Regions from separate parts of the Oceanimonas doudoroffii genome, predicted to be linked through region 1. Evidence: riboswitches for the same ligand, from Rfam matches in the RefSeq annotation. Region 1 holds a riboswitch; each other region holds the start of a gene.
What was found. Region 1 has a riboswitch for thiamine pyrophosphate ahead of B6S08_RS04350 (TonB-dependent receptor). Riboswitches for the same ligand answer to the same signal wherever they lie in the genome.
Positions count from the first base shown of each region.

Region 2: it holds a riboswitch for thiamine pyrophosphate, as region 1 does, so the genes downstream of both, B6S08_RS14705 (3-oxoacyl-ACP reductase) here and B6S08_RS04350 (TonB-dependent receptor) in region 1, are expected to answer to the same signal.
Region 3: it holds a riboswitch for thiamine pyrophosphate, as region 1 does, so the genes downstream of both, B6S08_RS14680 (sodium:solute symporter family protein) here and B6S08_RS04350 (TonB-dependent receptor) in region 1, are expected to answer to the same signal.
Region 4: it holds a riboswitch for thiamine pyrophosphate, as region 1 does, so the genes downstream of both, thiC (phosphomethylpyrimidine synthase ThiC) here and B6S08_RS04350 (TonB-dependent receptor) in region 1, are expected to answer to the same signal.

Region 1 covers NZ_NBIM01000001.1:945,458-949,084, reverse strand. Annotated here, with positions in the region: gene B6S08_RS04350 (TonB-dependent receptor) at 1-1,604, opposite strand, end outside; TPP riboswitch at 1,657-1,758, opposite strand; gene ggt (gamma-glutamyltransferase) at 1,946-3,627, opposite strand, start outside.
Region 2 covers NZ_NBIM01000006.1:79,799-83,425, reverse strand. Annotated here, with positions in the region: gene B6S08_RS14710 (LLM class flavin-dependent oxidoreductase) at 1-843, opposite strand, end outside; gene B6S08_RS14705 (3-oxoacyl-ACP reductase) at 843-1,616, opposite strand; TPP riboswitch at 1,666-1,762, opposite strand; gene pyrC (dihydroorotase) at 1,960-2,991, shown strand; gene B6S08_RS14695 (LysR family transcriptional regulator) at 3,044-3,627, opposite strand, start outside.
Region 3 covers NZ_NBIM01000006.1:75,675-79,301, reverse strand. Annotated here, with positions in the region: gene B6S08_RS14690 (nitroreductase family protein) at 1-517, shown strand, start outside; gene B6S08_RS14685 (DMT family transporter) at 555-1,475, shown strand; TPP riboswitch at 1,521-1,627, shown strand; gene B6S08_RS14680 (sodium:solute symporter family protein) at 1,707-3,146, shown strand; gene B6S08_RS14675 (GGDEF domain-containing protein) at 3,328-3,627, shown strand, end outside.
Region 4 covers NZ_NBIM01000004.1:217,157-220,783, reverse strand. Annotated here, with positions in the region: gene B6S08_RS13275 (exoribonuclease II) at 1-529, opposite strand, end outside; gene B6S08_RS13270 (enolase-like domain-containing protein) at 639-1,547, opposite strand; TPP riboswitch at 1,724-1,825, shown strand; gene thiC (phosphomethylpyrimidine synthase ThiC) at 1,900-3,627, shown strand, end outside.

The DNA of each region.
Region 1 (3,627 bases):
TTGTGAGAATAGTCGATGTAGGCCGACGAGTTGTCGGGCCGCACATAGGTGTAGGTGGTGCGGATCTGGGCGTTGTCCCGTTGCTGAAAGAACAGGGCCAGCTGAGTGTTAAGGCGATTGTCCAGCAGGCTGTGTTTGGCGCCAATCTCGTAGTTCCACAGGGTTTCGGCTTCAAAGGTACGCAGTTCGGCCGCCAGCTCGCTGTTCACGTTATAGCCGCCCACCTTGTAACCCCGGGAGATCAGGGCGTAATACATGCGGTCTGTATCGGCCTGGTATTCCAGTGCCACCCGTCCGCCCCACAGCAGATCATCGGGCTCACCATGAATACCGTCGCTGTCACGGTACAGGGTGCTGTCCTGCTCAACCCGCAGGCCGTTGATCAGGGTCAGCCTGTCGGTAAGGGCCGTTTCCAGCTCGCCGTAAGCCGCAATCCGGTTGGCCTCATATTCGCTGGTAAAAGGGGCAGCCAAGTAGGTGTAGCGGCGATCCAGATCCGAGCTGCGGTGAAAGAAGTAGACCCCGCCGGTCCAGTCGGTGCGGCCATTGAACAGGGCGGACTGCTCGGTGGAGATAAAACGAATATCGGCGGTGGCGCCGCGCTCGTCCCGCTGGTAGTTGTCGGTGGCACTGTAGGTATCCGGGTGCAGACCGGAATAGGTCCAGTCCACATCATAGCCGTATTCCAGGTTGCTCTTGTTCACCGCCAGGGCGGTTTCCAGAATAAAGGCTTCAACGCCATACCAGCTGGCCTTGCCCGACAGGGCAATGGTTTCCTGGCGGTCGTGACCCGGGTTGTCCGACAGAGTATGGCGGCTGTTGTCGAGGGAGAAGGCATCGTAGCCGTTGTCGATATTGGCGTAAAACGCGGTCAGATCCAGATCCAGATCGTCGCTGGCGGCAATGCGAAACTTGGTCCGCAGCAGGGTTTCATCAATGTTGTTGGTGTTGTCGGCGTTTAAATAATCATTGGTAATAAAGCCGTCGCTCAGGTTGCGCTGGGCGGCAATGCGATAACCTACCTTGTCATTGATGGGGCCACCCACGGCCGCACTCAGGTTGCGGGTGTTGTATTCCCCCAGGGTCAGCTCCACATTGCCTTCCGGTGTATCGGTGGGCTCGTTGGCACGCACGTTAATCAGCCCGGCCAGGGCGTTGGCGCCATACAGGCTGCCCTGCGGGCCGCGCAGCACTTCAACCTGACTGGCATCCAGCAGGGTGGCGCCCGTGGTCATGGCGCTCATGTCTATGCCGTCTACCACCACGCCCACCGAAGGATTGACCACCCCAATAAACTGGCTGCGCTCGCCCACACCACGGATCTGGTAAAACTTGCCCCGGGATGCACCGGCACTCAGGTTGACGTTGGGGGCCTTGGCCAACACGTCTTCCAGGTGGTTGGTGTTTGGCTTGTCGAGCTCGGCTTCATCGATCACGCTCACGCTGGCGGCGGTGTCCTGCAGGGTGTCTTCCCGAAAGCTGGAAGTCACCAGCACGGGGGCCAGGGTGTAAACGGATTCTGTATTTTCCTCGGCCTGGGCCGGCAGGGCGGCCGCCATGGCCAGGGTCAGGGCAGAAGGAACAAAGGGGGTCAGTCTCGGCACTTTACATCTCCATTTCAGTGCGAAGACCCGGTAACAATACGAGCAGGGCAGGGCGTTGTGAGCTTCCTATTCCTACGCCGGTATCAACCGGATCAGGTTCAAAGGGTTCGCGCGTTGCGCATCTCAGGCGGAAATGCCACCCCTTAGGATTTGGCCTTGGTTATAAGGCGAGCGGAATTATACGCATTCGGTAATAGAAATCGATAAAAACCGGCCGAATCCGGTTATTTAGTGACGAAGACGGCCGGAGATATTTCTCGACGGAGAGGTGCCGGTTGCTGGGGTGCAACCGACGTCATGGGAATAACTCAAAGGGCGGACAAGCCGCCCTTTGACGGGGCTTACTGCTGCTGCACCAGGGCGGTGCCCACGCCGTGGCGGCGGGGTTCACTGACCGCGGTGACCGAGCCGTCGGCATGAAAGGCAATGCCGTTGGCGGCGCCGATCTGGTCGGTTTCCACAAAGCGGTGGCCCAGGGCTTCGAGCGCCCTGGCCTGCTCGCTGCCGGGAAAGCCGAGCAGGGTTTCCACCAGGGTGGTGTCGCCGTTGCGCTGACTCATGCGCGGGGCCGCCAGGGCATCGGCCAGCGACATGCCCAGATCAATGTGGTTGACCATGGTCTGCAGCACGGTGGTGATGATGGTGGAGCCGCCGGGTGAGCCTATGGTAAAGGCGGGCTTGCCGTCGCGCAGCACTATGGTGGGGCTCATGCTGGAGCGGGGCCGCTTGAAGGCTTCGGCCACGTTGGGGTGCGGCGCACTGAAGTCAAAGTCGGTGAGCTCGTTGTTGAGCAAAAAGCCCCGGCCCGGCACCACAATGCCGCTGCCGCCCCAGTCTTCAATGGTAAAGGTGTAGGCCACCACGTTGCCGTGCCGGTCCGACACCGCCAGATGGGTGGTGTGGGCCGACTCCTGCATCAGGCCGGCGGCGGCGGGGCGCAGGGGCACGGAAGGATCGTCCTGATAGGCAAAGGGATCTCCCGGCCCGCGCTGGCCGGCGGCCCGGGCTTCCAGCAGCGGGGCCCGGTGTTTGGCATATTCCTTGGACAGCAGGCCGGCGATGGGCACGTCGGTGAATTCGGTGTCGGCCACATAGGCGTTCCGGTCGGCAAAGGCCAGGCGCGAGGCTTCCAGATACAGGTGTTCCGCCTCGGTGCGTGAAGCCGCCGACAGATCCCGGGTTTCCAGCAGGTTCAGTGCCTGGGCAATGGCAATGCCGCCGCTTGACGGCGGCGCCATGCCATAGACGTCATAGCCCCGGTAGGTGGAATGAATGGGCTGACGCAGCCGCACTTCGTAATCTTTGAGATCGTTCAGGGTCATGGTGGCGCTCAGCACGCTGACGCCGTCCACCACCGGCGGCTGGTTGACCGCCGCCACAATGTCGCGGGCGATGTCGCCTTCATAAAAGGCCTGAGCGCCGCCTTTGGCAATGGCCCGGTAGGTGGCGGCCAGATCCGGGTTGCTGAAATGGCTGCCCACGGGCAGGGCCTTGTCGTTTTGCAGGTACAGGGCGCGGCTGGGCTCAAAGCGGGCGAACTTGTGTTCGTTTTTTTGAGCGATGCGGTGAAAGTTGTCGGTCACGGTAAAGCCCTGCTCCGCCACCTCAATGGCGGGGGCCAGGGTCTGCTCAAGGCTCATGGTGCCGTAGCGGCCAAGGGCCTCCTGCCAGCCCAGCACGGTGCCGGGCACACCCACGGAAATGCCGGTGGGCACCACCTCTTCCCAGGCCATGGCCTCGCCGTTTTGCTGAAAAATGCCGGGGTGAAAATAGGCCGGGGCGGTTTCTCTGTGGTCGATGCTGATGACCTTGTCGTCATCGGCGGAGTAAATCAGCATAAAGCCCCCGCCGCCAATGCCACAGCTGAAGGGATCGGTCACGCCCAGGGTGGCGGCCGCCGCCACGGCGGCGTCGATGGCATTGCCGCCCTGGTCGAGGATCGCAATGGCGGCCCGGCTGGCCTGCTCCGAAATGGTTGCCACGGCGCCGCCCTGGCCGGTGCTGACGGCGGGGGCCGCCTGCA
Region 2 (3,627 bases), on a different contig from region 1:
CTTGGCTTCGGCCTCGGTAGAGGCCACATAGGTCACCAGCCCGGGCATGATGGGCACGTTCACATTGCGGCCGGCGTCCTTCACTCGGCGCTTGATGTCGCGGTAATAGTCCTGGGCCGCCGGCAGATCATAGGCCACGGCGTAAATGGCTTCGGCACACTGGGCCGCCAGGGTACGGCCCTGCTCGGAGGCACCGGCCTGAAACAGCACCGGATGCCCCTGAGGCGGGCGCGGCACATTGAGCGGGCCGTCCACCAGAAAGAACTCGCCCAGGTGATTGATGGGATTCACCTTGTCGGGGTCGGCATAATGGCCGGCACGATCCATCACCAGGGCGTCTTGCTGCCAGGAGTCCCACAGCTTGAGCACCGCATTCACAAATTCCTCGGCCCGGCGATAACGCTCGGCGTGGGCCGGCATGGTCTCGTAACCGTGGTTACGGGCTTCCACGTCAAACATGGAGGTCACCACGTTCCAGCCCATGCGGCCGTTGGAGATATGATCCAGCGAGGCCATCATGCGGGCGGCGTGAAACGGCGTGAAAAAGGTGCTCGACACCGTGCTGATAAAACCGATGCGGTCCGTGGCCCGGCTCATGGCCGCCATGGCGGTGAGCGGCTCCAGAAACCAGTAGCTGCCGTCCGCCACATTGCCGGTAGACTGGCCGTCGGCAAAGAACACCGCGTCCAACTTGCCCCGCTCGGCGGTTTGCGCCAGCCGCTCGTAATAGCGAATGTCACCCAGCTGCTCTACCGCCGAGTTGGGATGACGCCAGGCCGCCCTGTGATGGCCACAGCCGAACAGAAACAGGTTCAGGTGCATCATGCGTTGATTCATGTTCATCAGTTTTTCACCAGGCCGCCGTCCACCACCAGGTTCTGGCCGGTCACCGAACGCGACCAGGGCGAGGCAAAGAACAGGGTCGCGTCGGCAAATTCCGCCGGCGTGGTCACTCGGCGCAGCGGGGTATTGGCGGCAATGTAGTCAAACACCGCTTCCGGGGTGGCGGCAGAGGCATCTGTGGTGCGCAACAGGCCGCCGGAGACCATGTTGACGGTAATGCCGTCGGGGCCCAGATCCTGAGACAGGGTGCGGGTCAGCGACAGCAGCGCGGCCTTGGCGGCGGTGTAGTCGTGATAGGGCACCACCGGGTTCTGGAACAGGTTGGTGCCCACGTTGACGATACGGCCAAAGCCGGTTTTACGCATGCCGGCCAGGGCCGCGCGGGTGGTGTTGATGGCACCGCCCACCACGCCTTCCAGCTGCTGATTCAGGTGCTCCCAGGCCAGCTCCTGGGCGTGAGTGCGGGCGTCGCCATTAAAGGAAAACGCCGGCAGGGCGTTGTTGATAACCGTGGTCACCGGGCTACCGAAATGGGCCTCGGCCTGATCAAACATGGCCTGCACCGCGGCGGCATCGGTCACGTCGGCCTGAATGGCCAGGGCTTGCTGCGGCGCCTCGGCCGCCAGTGCTTGCGCCGCGTCGGCGCTGCTCAGGTAGTTGATCACCACCCTGGCACCTTCGCGCAAAAAGGCGCGCACCAGATGTTCGCCCAGGCCACGGGCCCCGCCGGTGACCAGCACCAGTTGTTCGTTTAACGGAATGGATGTTTGCATTCTCTACCTCGAAGCTGAGGCGAAGGCATGATGAGGCAGCAATGGCGCAAGGCCGGCAGGCTGACATCCCTTCGCCAGTATGAACTGGATCAGGTTCAACGGGTGTTATCTCAGCCCTGCATTGCAGGACACCCCGTGTCTCGGCAAAGACCATAACATACCCCTGCGCCCAAGAGCGAGAGGCGTGAGGGGGAAGGCGTGAGGAGAAAAAACTCCTTACCAGGCCGTCTGTTTTTCACCTCTCCCTTCACGCCTCACCCCTCACATTTTCAGAAGTTTGGTGAAAAAGGCCCGTGGGTGGATAATAAAGGCCTCGAAAGCAATGGATAACGCCGAGCCGACTATGACCACACTGACCATTACCCGCCCCGACGACTGGCACCTGCACCTGCGCGACGGTGAGCAACTGAAAGACACCGTTCGCGACGCCAGCCGCTATCTGGGCCGCGCCCTTGTGATGCCCAACCTGGTGCCCCCCGTGACCACCACCGAGCTGGCAAAGGAATACCGCGAGCGCATTCTGGCGGTGCGCCCCGAAGGCAGCCGGTTTGAGCCGGTGATGAGCCTGTATCTCACCGACAACACTCAAGCCGAGGAAATTCGCAAGGGCCGTGCCAGCGGTGACATTGTGGCCTGCAAACTGTATCCGGCCGGCGCCACCACCAACTCCGACTCCGGCGTGACCGATGTGAAAAACATCTATCCGGTGCTGGAAGCCATGCAGGAGACCGGCACCCTGCTGCTGGTGCACGGCGAAGTCACCGACTCCCGCATCGATATCTTCGACCGTGAAAAAGTGTTTCTGGAAACCGTGCTGCCCGACGTGGTGCGCGACTTTCCCGACCTCAAGATCGTACTGGAACACATCACCACCGAGCATGCTGTGCACTTTGTAGAGCAGGCCGGCGACAATGTGGCCGCCACCATTACCGCTCACCACCTGCTGTTCAACCGCAACCACATGCTGGTGGGCGGCATTCGTCCGCACTACTACTGCCTGCCCATTCTCAAGCGCAATACCCATCAAGCGGCGCTGGTGCGCGCCGCCACCAGCGGCAGCAAAAAGTTCTTTATGGGCACCGACTCGGCACCGCACTTTCAGCACCGCAAGGAAGCCGCCTGCGGCTGCGCCGGCGCCTATACCTCGCACGCCGCCGTGGAGCTGTATGCAGAAGCCTTTGAAGAGGCCGGCGCCCTGGACAAGCTGGAAGCCTTTACCAGCTTCAACGGTCCCGACTTCTACGGCCTGCCCCGCAACGAAGACACCATCACCCTGGTGAAAGAGTCCTGGACCGTGGGCGAAACCCTGCCTCTGGGCGGCGATAAGCTGGTGCCCATTCGCGCCGGCGAAGAAATTGGCTGGATGGTGAAATAACCCGTTCTCGCCTTGCAAAAACGCGGCTTCGGCCGCGTTTTTTTATGGCGTTTCAGTCCGGTATAAAGTCGGTCCGGCGCTCGGCGATGCGATCCTTGAGAAAGCGGGTAAAGGCCTGCACCTTGGCCGAGCGGTGCATGTCGCCATGGCTGGTCAACCAGAGGTCATGGGCCCATTCCTTCGGGGGCGGCAGCATCGGTTGCAGCTCGGGGGCCAGGGTGGCGTGCCAGCAACTCAGCGCCCCGCAGCCCAATCCGGCCTGCAGGGCAGGAATGAAGCCGGTAAAGTCCTGCACGCGATAGAAAACCTGCTCCGCCGGTACCTTTTGCTCCATCCAGCGCATATACATGCTGCCGGGCCGAGGCTGGGTGGTGCCGATAAAACGGTGTCCGGCAATGTCCTCCAGGGTCGACATGGGACCATGACGACGCAGGTAATCGCGACTGGCGTAAAGGGTGCCCGTGGCCCGGGTCAGGTGCTGTACCACATAATCGGGATCCTTCGGCCTGGATACCGAGCGTATGCCCACATGGGCCTCACCGCGTTCCAGCCGAAAGATTCGGCTGTCGGCGGCGTATTCCAGCCGAATGTTGGGATGCAGGCGCTGAAACTCGGCCAGCAAGGGCGTCAGGTAGG
Region 3 (3,627 bases), on a different contig from region 1:
GCTGTTTCGGCACCTGCTGCAGGCGCCCACTTCCTACAACCTGCAGCACTGGCGCTTTGTGCAGGTGGAAGATCCACGACTGCGCGCCGAGCTGCGCGTTGCCGCCTGGGATCAGGCGCAGATCACCGACGCCTCGTTGCTGCTGGTGCTCTGCGCCGACACTCAGGCCTGGCAAAATGATCCCGGCCATTGCTGGCGCGACGCCCCCGCCGACACCCGCGACCTGATGCTGTCGATGATTCACGACTTTTACGCCGGCAAGCCGCAACTGCAGCGGGACGAGGCGATCCGCTCCGTGGGCATAGCGGCGCAAACCGCCATGCTGGCCGCCAGCGCCATGGGCTACGACAGCTGCCCCATGATCGGCTTTGATGCCGAACGCGTGGCCGAGCTAATTCGACTGCCCCCCGGCCATGTGATCGGCATGATGCTGACCATCGGCAAGGGCACCAGGGCAGCCCATTCCAGGCCGGGGCAACGCTCCCTTGACGCGGTGCGGATCCTGAACCGTTTCTGACCATACGGGGTCGCTGGCCGGCCCGGGGAGAGCAACCATGAACACTCAACACTGGCACGCCCACGGACGCGTGTTACTCGCCACCTTGCTGGTGGCGGGATCCTTCATCATCTCGGCCCGGCTGGCGGCGGTGGCCCCGGCGGCCTCCCTGACGCTGCTGCGCTTTGTGCTGGCCGCCGCCCTGCTGCTGCCCTGGGTACTGCGCCGGGCCGACCGGCGTCGCCAGTTGTGGCGGGCCATGCCCCGCGGCCTGACCATCAGCCTGTTTTATGCGCTGTTTTTCATTTTGATGTTCGAGGCGCTGCACAGTACCACGGCGCTCAATACCGGCACCCTGTTCACCCTGGTGCCGGCACTGACCGGGATCGCGGGCATCTGGCTGCTGCGCACCCGGGTCTCCGCTCGCCAGGGGCTCAGTTACCTGCTGGGCATGCTGGGCGCGCTCTGGGTGATCTTTGAGGGCAGTCCGGACCGGGCGCTGGCGTTGCAGCTCAATGCGGGAGACCGGCTGTTTCTGCTGGCGGTATTCTGCATGTGCGCCTATTCCCTGTGCATGAAGCTGCTGTATCGCAACGACTCGGTGGCGGTGCTTACCTGCGCCACCCTGCTGGGCGGTGCGATCTGGATGGGACTCATGGTCTGGCTGACCGAGACACCACTGCAGTGGCAGGCGCTGGCGCCGGCCGACTGGCTGGCCATGGTCTACCTGGTGGTGTGCGCCACCCTGGCCAGCGGTTACCTCTTTCAGGGAGGCAGCATTCACCTCGGCCCGCAGCGGGTGATGGCCTACACCTACCTCAACCCGGCGGCGGTCGCCCTGCTGCTCTGGCTGTTTGGCGGCGAGCCGGTGGCGGCCTGGCTCTGGCCCGGCATACTGCTCTCCTGCATGGCAACCTGGTGGCTGCAACAACATGCCTCTTCCCGGCCCATGCCCGCTGCACAGAGGGCCGAGCACTGAGCACCGCCACATTGACAACCACGCCGCCGGCCCTTACTCTCGATTCGCTATTCCTGGGGGAGCCCAAACGGGCTGAGACTCCGCCACACCGGCGGTAACCCTTAGAACCTGATCCGGATAATGCCGGCGAAGGGAAGGAAACGAACGATCCCGCACAACCCCGATCCGTCCCGCCTTCCCTTCACCCGTGTTTCCGGCCATTTAGTGCTCTCGGGAGCAAAGGGAGAACACATGCTGGACACTACCACCGCCATTTTATGGCTCTGTTTATTTGCCGCGGTTTTCGCCATTCCCGGCCTGCTTTACGCCCGCCGGCAAAATGACAAACCGGAAGACTTTATCGTGGCCCGCAACAGCCAGGGCGGCAGCGCCACCATGCTGACCCTGCTGGCCACCACCATGGGCACCTGGATTCTGTTTGGTCCGGCCCAGGCCGCCACCTGGGGCGGCATTGGCGCCATTACCGGCTACGCCCTTGGGGTGCTGGCACCCCGCCTGGTGATGATTCCGCTGGGCAAGCGCATTCGCGAGCTGATGCCGGAAGGTCACACCCTCACCGAGTTTGTGCTGGGCCGCTATGGCCGCGGCATGTACGGCTTCGTGCTGGTGATCATGCTGTTCTACATGTTCATCTCCCTCACCGCCGGCCTCACCGCCATCGCCCAGATGGTGGCGCTGCTGGCGCCGGTGCCGCTGTGGGCCACCGCCGGCATTGTGATGGTGGCCACCCTGCTTTACACCCTCTATGGCGGGCTGCGGGTCACCATTTTCACCGACAGGGTGCAAATGCTGGTGATACTGCCGTTTTTGCTCACCCTGATCGTGCTGGGCTGGCAGGCCACCGGCGGCCTGGCCCCGGCCCTGACCGGCCTGCAGGAAAAGGCTCCCCACCTGCTTGATCCGCTCGACACCACCGGGCTGAAATCGGGTCTGACCTTCTTTCTGGCGGTGGTGCTGACCGGCCTGTTCTATCAGGGCACCTGGCAGCGGGTGTTTGCCGCCCGGGACAACAAGGTGATTCGCAACGGCTTTATTCTGAGCGGTGTGCTCAGCTTTCCCATCATCTTTATCATGGGTTTGTTCGGCCTGGCCTTTGTGGGCCTGGGCCTGCCCGGCGACGGCTCGGTGGCGCTGTTTAGCGTGCTGATGCCCAACATGCCGCTGTGGTTTGCCATTGGCCTGTTGCCCTTTGGTCTGGCACTGATCATGAGCAGCGCCGACTCCACCATCAGCGGCCTGACCAGCATGCTGGTGGTGGACCTGCGCCGGCTGTTGCCCAACACCAGTGTGCACCGCCTGCTGGGGCTGTCGCGCTGGTTGATCGTGCTGGTGTCCATTCCGGTGCTGTATGTGGCCTCTCAGGGCTTCAGCGTGCTCTATCTGTTCCTGCTGGCGGATCTGCTGTGCTGCGCCGCGGCCTTTACCGTGTTCTTTGGCTTTTACAACGCCCGCTACCAGGGCTGGAACGCCATGCTCAGCACGCTGGGGGGCCTGGTGGCCGGCCTGATGCTGTTCCCCGCCCCGGGCGAAGCCGCCACTCACCTGCTGGAGTCCTTCCTGCTGGCCACCTTTGTGCCGGTGGCCATCTCCGCCCTGCTGCTGCTGGTGCCCGCCCGCCAGCCCTTTGACTTTGCCGCCCTGGCCAGCCGGGTACGCAGCCTGGAAAGCTGATTTCGTTTCGTTGCAACCGTTTCGTCGAAAAAATCACCGGCGCGCCGTCAGGCCGCCGGTTTTTTGTGTCTGAAATAGAGGTGCTGCCACCAACAAACGCCGGTACCCGCTGTTACCTGAAGTCCAACGGGCATAAACTTGTTTGATCGACAAACAGGCTCCGTCAGGGATGAAAATAATAATGCACTTGGTCTGCCGGCTGATGCTGGCGCTTTGGCTTATGGCCGGAACCGCCATCGCCTCCCCCGTGGTATTAACGGACCACACAACCACGTCGCCGGCAGAAGCCAACCTGTGGCGGGCCCTGCCCACAGGCAGCACCATCACGGATTTTAACCAGTTGCGTGCCGCCATCTTGAGCGCCGGCACCGTGGCCAGCACCCTGGGAGGCGAAGGTGCCTTTGGCCTGCGCATGCAAGTCACCTCGTTGTCAGAGCAGCCGGGCACCTGGTTTGTGCGCCTGCCCGCCAACTATCTTGAT
Region 4 (3,627 bases), on a different contig from region 1:
CCTGGGGTGCCTGGTTGGCCAGGCTGTTGCGGGCCAGCACCACCCACCAGGGGGCGATGGGATCGTCCACGCCGGCGATCAGCTCTACCACTTCGGCGAAAAAGCCGTTGTCTTTCAGGGCGTGGCGCTTGAGATCGGCCAGGATCCAGTCGCCTTCCTTCAGGTTCTTTTCGTTCATCCCCTTGATGGTGCGGGCCTTGATGGCGTCTTTCATCAGCGGGTGATCGGGCACAATATTGAGCCGGTCACGGAACCACTTCACCCGGGCCACAAAGCGGGTCAGGCCAGGCTCCAGAAGGGTCTCTGGCTCCACCAGTTCCTTGTCGTTTTCGGTGCGCAGCACGGCGGTGATGCGATCGCCGTGCATCACCTTTTTCATGTGCGGCGGCGGAATGAAATAGCTTTCCTTGTCACTGACTTCGAGAAAGCCGAAGCCTTTGGAGGTGCCTTTGACCATGCCTTCCTTGGTGGGAAGGGTGTCGCGGATTTGTTGCTTGAGCTGGGCCAGCAGGGGGTTGTCTTGAAACATGTGTTGGGAACCTGTCGAAATATCGGCCTGACTATACGTATTTACCCTCGAATTGCCAAGAACACCTTGTCTTTTGCACTATTTTGGTGCGTATTTTTTGGTGCATTTATCAACAACCCGGGCCATATACCAGGGTGGTATTTTGCGCTTCCGGCTGCCCCTGGGCGTTCACGCCGCTGTGCAGCAAATAGCGCAGGCTGTCGAGCTGGGCCGGGCTGTTCGGCGTCAGTTCCCCCGCCAGTTGCGCAATGTGCCGGTGGCCCAGGCCGCTTTCCAGGTTGCCCGCCAGCATCACGTCCAGCCCCTGTGCTCGAGCACCGTCGGCCAGTTGCCGGCACAGGGCGGGCTCGCCCAGCAGAGAGGGGCGCAGCACCAGGGCACGCAGCCCCTCAAAGGGCGCCGGCACCCGGCCGCCGCAGCGGTCGGCGCTGAGCGCCACCGGCCAGCCGTGTTGCCGGGCCAGTGTCCGCGTGTGGGCGTCATCGAGGCCCGGATCCAGAATCCAGTCAATGGCGCCGCCGTCAATGCGCTGCCACAGGCCGGACAACTGCGTTTCGCTCAGTCGGCCGCCGGCGTCCAGCGTCAGTTTCAGGCCGGGCACCAGCAGGGTCAGTTCGCGCACCAGGCCGGCATCAAACTGCACATCGCCGCTCAGGGTCAGCCAGGCTCGAGTGGGATGCACTCGGCGGCAACGCCAGGCGCGAATAATGGGTTCCCGCTCACCTTCCAGCAGCGGCAGGCTGGGGGCGGCCGCCGCGGTGGGAGGCGTGAGCACGCAGCCCAGACCAAAGCGAACCCAGGCTTGAGTGGCCTGGTGTTCAAGGCCTTGCGTCAGCCGCTCGCAGGCGGCCAGCAGTTCGGCTTCGGTGTCTGCCAATTCGGCGGTCACCGGCGGCGCCACCTCGCCCCAGTGGCCGTCAATATTCACGTAAAAACCGTGGCGACGGCGCACGGCAACGCCGTCAATCTGCTTTTCCTTGGTCAGCGGCAGGGCATAGCGATAAACCGAAATGGGCATGGGCGTGGCTTCCGAATAATTACTTTTATATAAAGGTAACACGCCGGCGCGACCGGCAACAGTATTCCTGGCAGTGCGACAGGCCATGCCAAAAAGTTTGCGATCGCTGCTTTTTCGGCTGTGGCGCAAGGGGGACAAGTCCTTTGCTTTTGTGAACTCGGTCTGGTTATACTGCGACCATCTTGTCGGAGTGCCCTTATGGGCTGAGACCGCGAAAGCGGGATCCGTTGAACCTGATCAGGCTAATACCTGCGAAGGGAAGCAAGTAAAGAATGTGCCACCGGATGTAGGCAGTTCTTTATCAACACTCCCGACAAGCATTTCACCAAATGGACGCAAAAGTGAGATCGCTATGTCAAAAAAAGTAAACCGTCGTGAAGTTCGCAGCCAGGCCCAGGAATACATTCACAACCTGAAGGGCGAACCCTTTCCGAACTCATCCCGTATTTATCTTGAAGGCTCACGCCCGGACCTGAAGGTCGCCATGCGTGAAATCGCCCTGGCCGACAGCTTCAAGGGCGGCAGCGAAGAAAACCCCATTTTCGAGCCCAATGCGCCGGTGCCGGTGTACGACACCTCCGGTGCCTACGGCGATCCCGAGTCCGAAATCGATGTGCGCCAGGGTCTGCCCCAGCTGCGCCACCAGTGGATTCTGGAACGCAACGACACCGAGGAGCTGGAAAACGCCACCTCCCATTTCACCCAGCAGCGCATGGCCGATGACGGCCTGGATCACCTGCGCTTTGAGCACCTGCCCAAGCCCCGCAAGGCCAAGCTGGGCCAGTGCGTAACCCAGATGCACTATGCCCGCAAAGGCATTATCACCCCCGAGATGGAATACATCGCCATTCGCGAAAACATGGGCCGCGAGCGGGTGCGGGACGAGCTGCTGCGCAAGCAGCATCCGGGTGAGAGCTTTGGCGCCAACCTGCCGGAAAACATCACCCCCGAATTTGTGCGCAAGGAAGTGGCCGAAGGCCGCGCCATCATTCCCGCCAACATCAACCACCCGGAAGCCGAGCCCATGATCATCGGCCGCAACTTTCTGGTGAAGATCAACGCCAACATCGGCAACTCGGCGGTGACCTCCTCCATCGAGGAAGAAGTGGAGAAACTGGTGTGGTCCACCCGCTGGGGCGCCGACACCGTGATGGACCTGTCCACCGGCCGCTACATTCACGAAACCCGTGAGTGGATCCTGCGCAACAGCCCGGTGCCCATCGGTACCGTGCCCATCTACCAGGCGCTGGAAAAGGTCAACGGCGTGGCCGAAGACCTGACCTGGGAGGTGTTCCGCGACACCCTGATCGAACAGGCCGAGCAGGGCGTGGACTATTTCACCATTCACGCCGGCGTGCTGCTGCGCTATGTGCCCATGACCGCCAAGCGCGTCACCGGCATCGTGTCCCGCGGCGGCTCCATCATGGCCAAGTGGTGCCTCACTCACCACAAGGAAAGCTTCCTGTACGAGAACTTCCGCGAGATCTGTGAAATCTGCGCCGCCTACGATGTGTCCCTGTCCCTGGGTGATGGCATGCGCCCGGGCTCCATCGCCGACGCCAACGACGAGGCCCAGTTTGCCGAGCTGCACACGCTTGGTGAGCTCACCAAGATCGCCTGGGAATACGACGTGCAGGTGATCATCGAAGGCCCCGGCCATATTCCCATGCACATGATCAAGCGCAACATGGAAGAGCAGCTCGAGCACTGCCACGAAGCGCCTTTCTATACGCTTGGCCCGCTGACCACCGACATCGCCCCGGGTTACGACCACTTTACCTCCGGCATCGGCGCCGCGCTGATCGGCTGGTATGGCTGCGCCATGCTCTGTTACGTTACTCCCAAGGAGCACCTGGGCCTGCCCAACAAGGAAGACGTGAAACAGGGCCTGATCACCTACAAGATCGCCGCCCATGCCGCCGACCTGGCCAAGGGCCACCCGGGTGCGCAAATCCGCGACAACGCCATGTCCAAGGCGCGCTTCGAGTTCCGCTGGCACGATCAGTTCAACCTGGCGCTGGACCCGGACACCGCCCGGGAATATCACGACGAAACCCTGCCCCAGGAGTCGGGCAAGGTG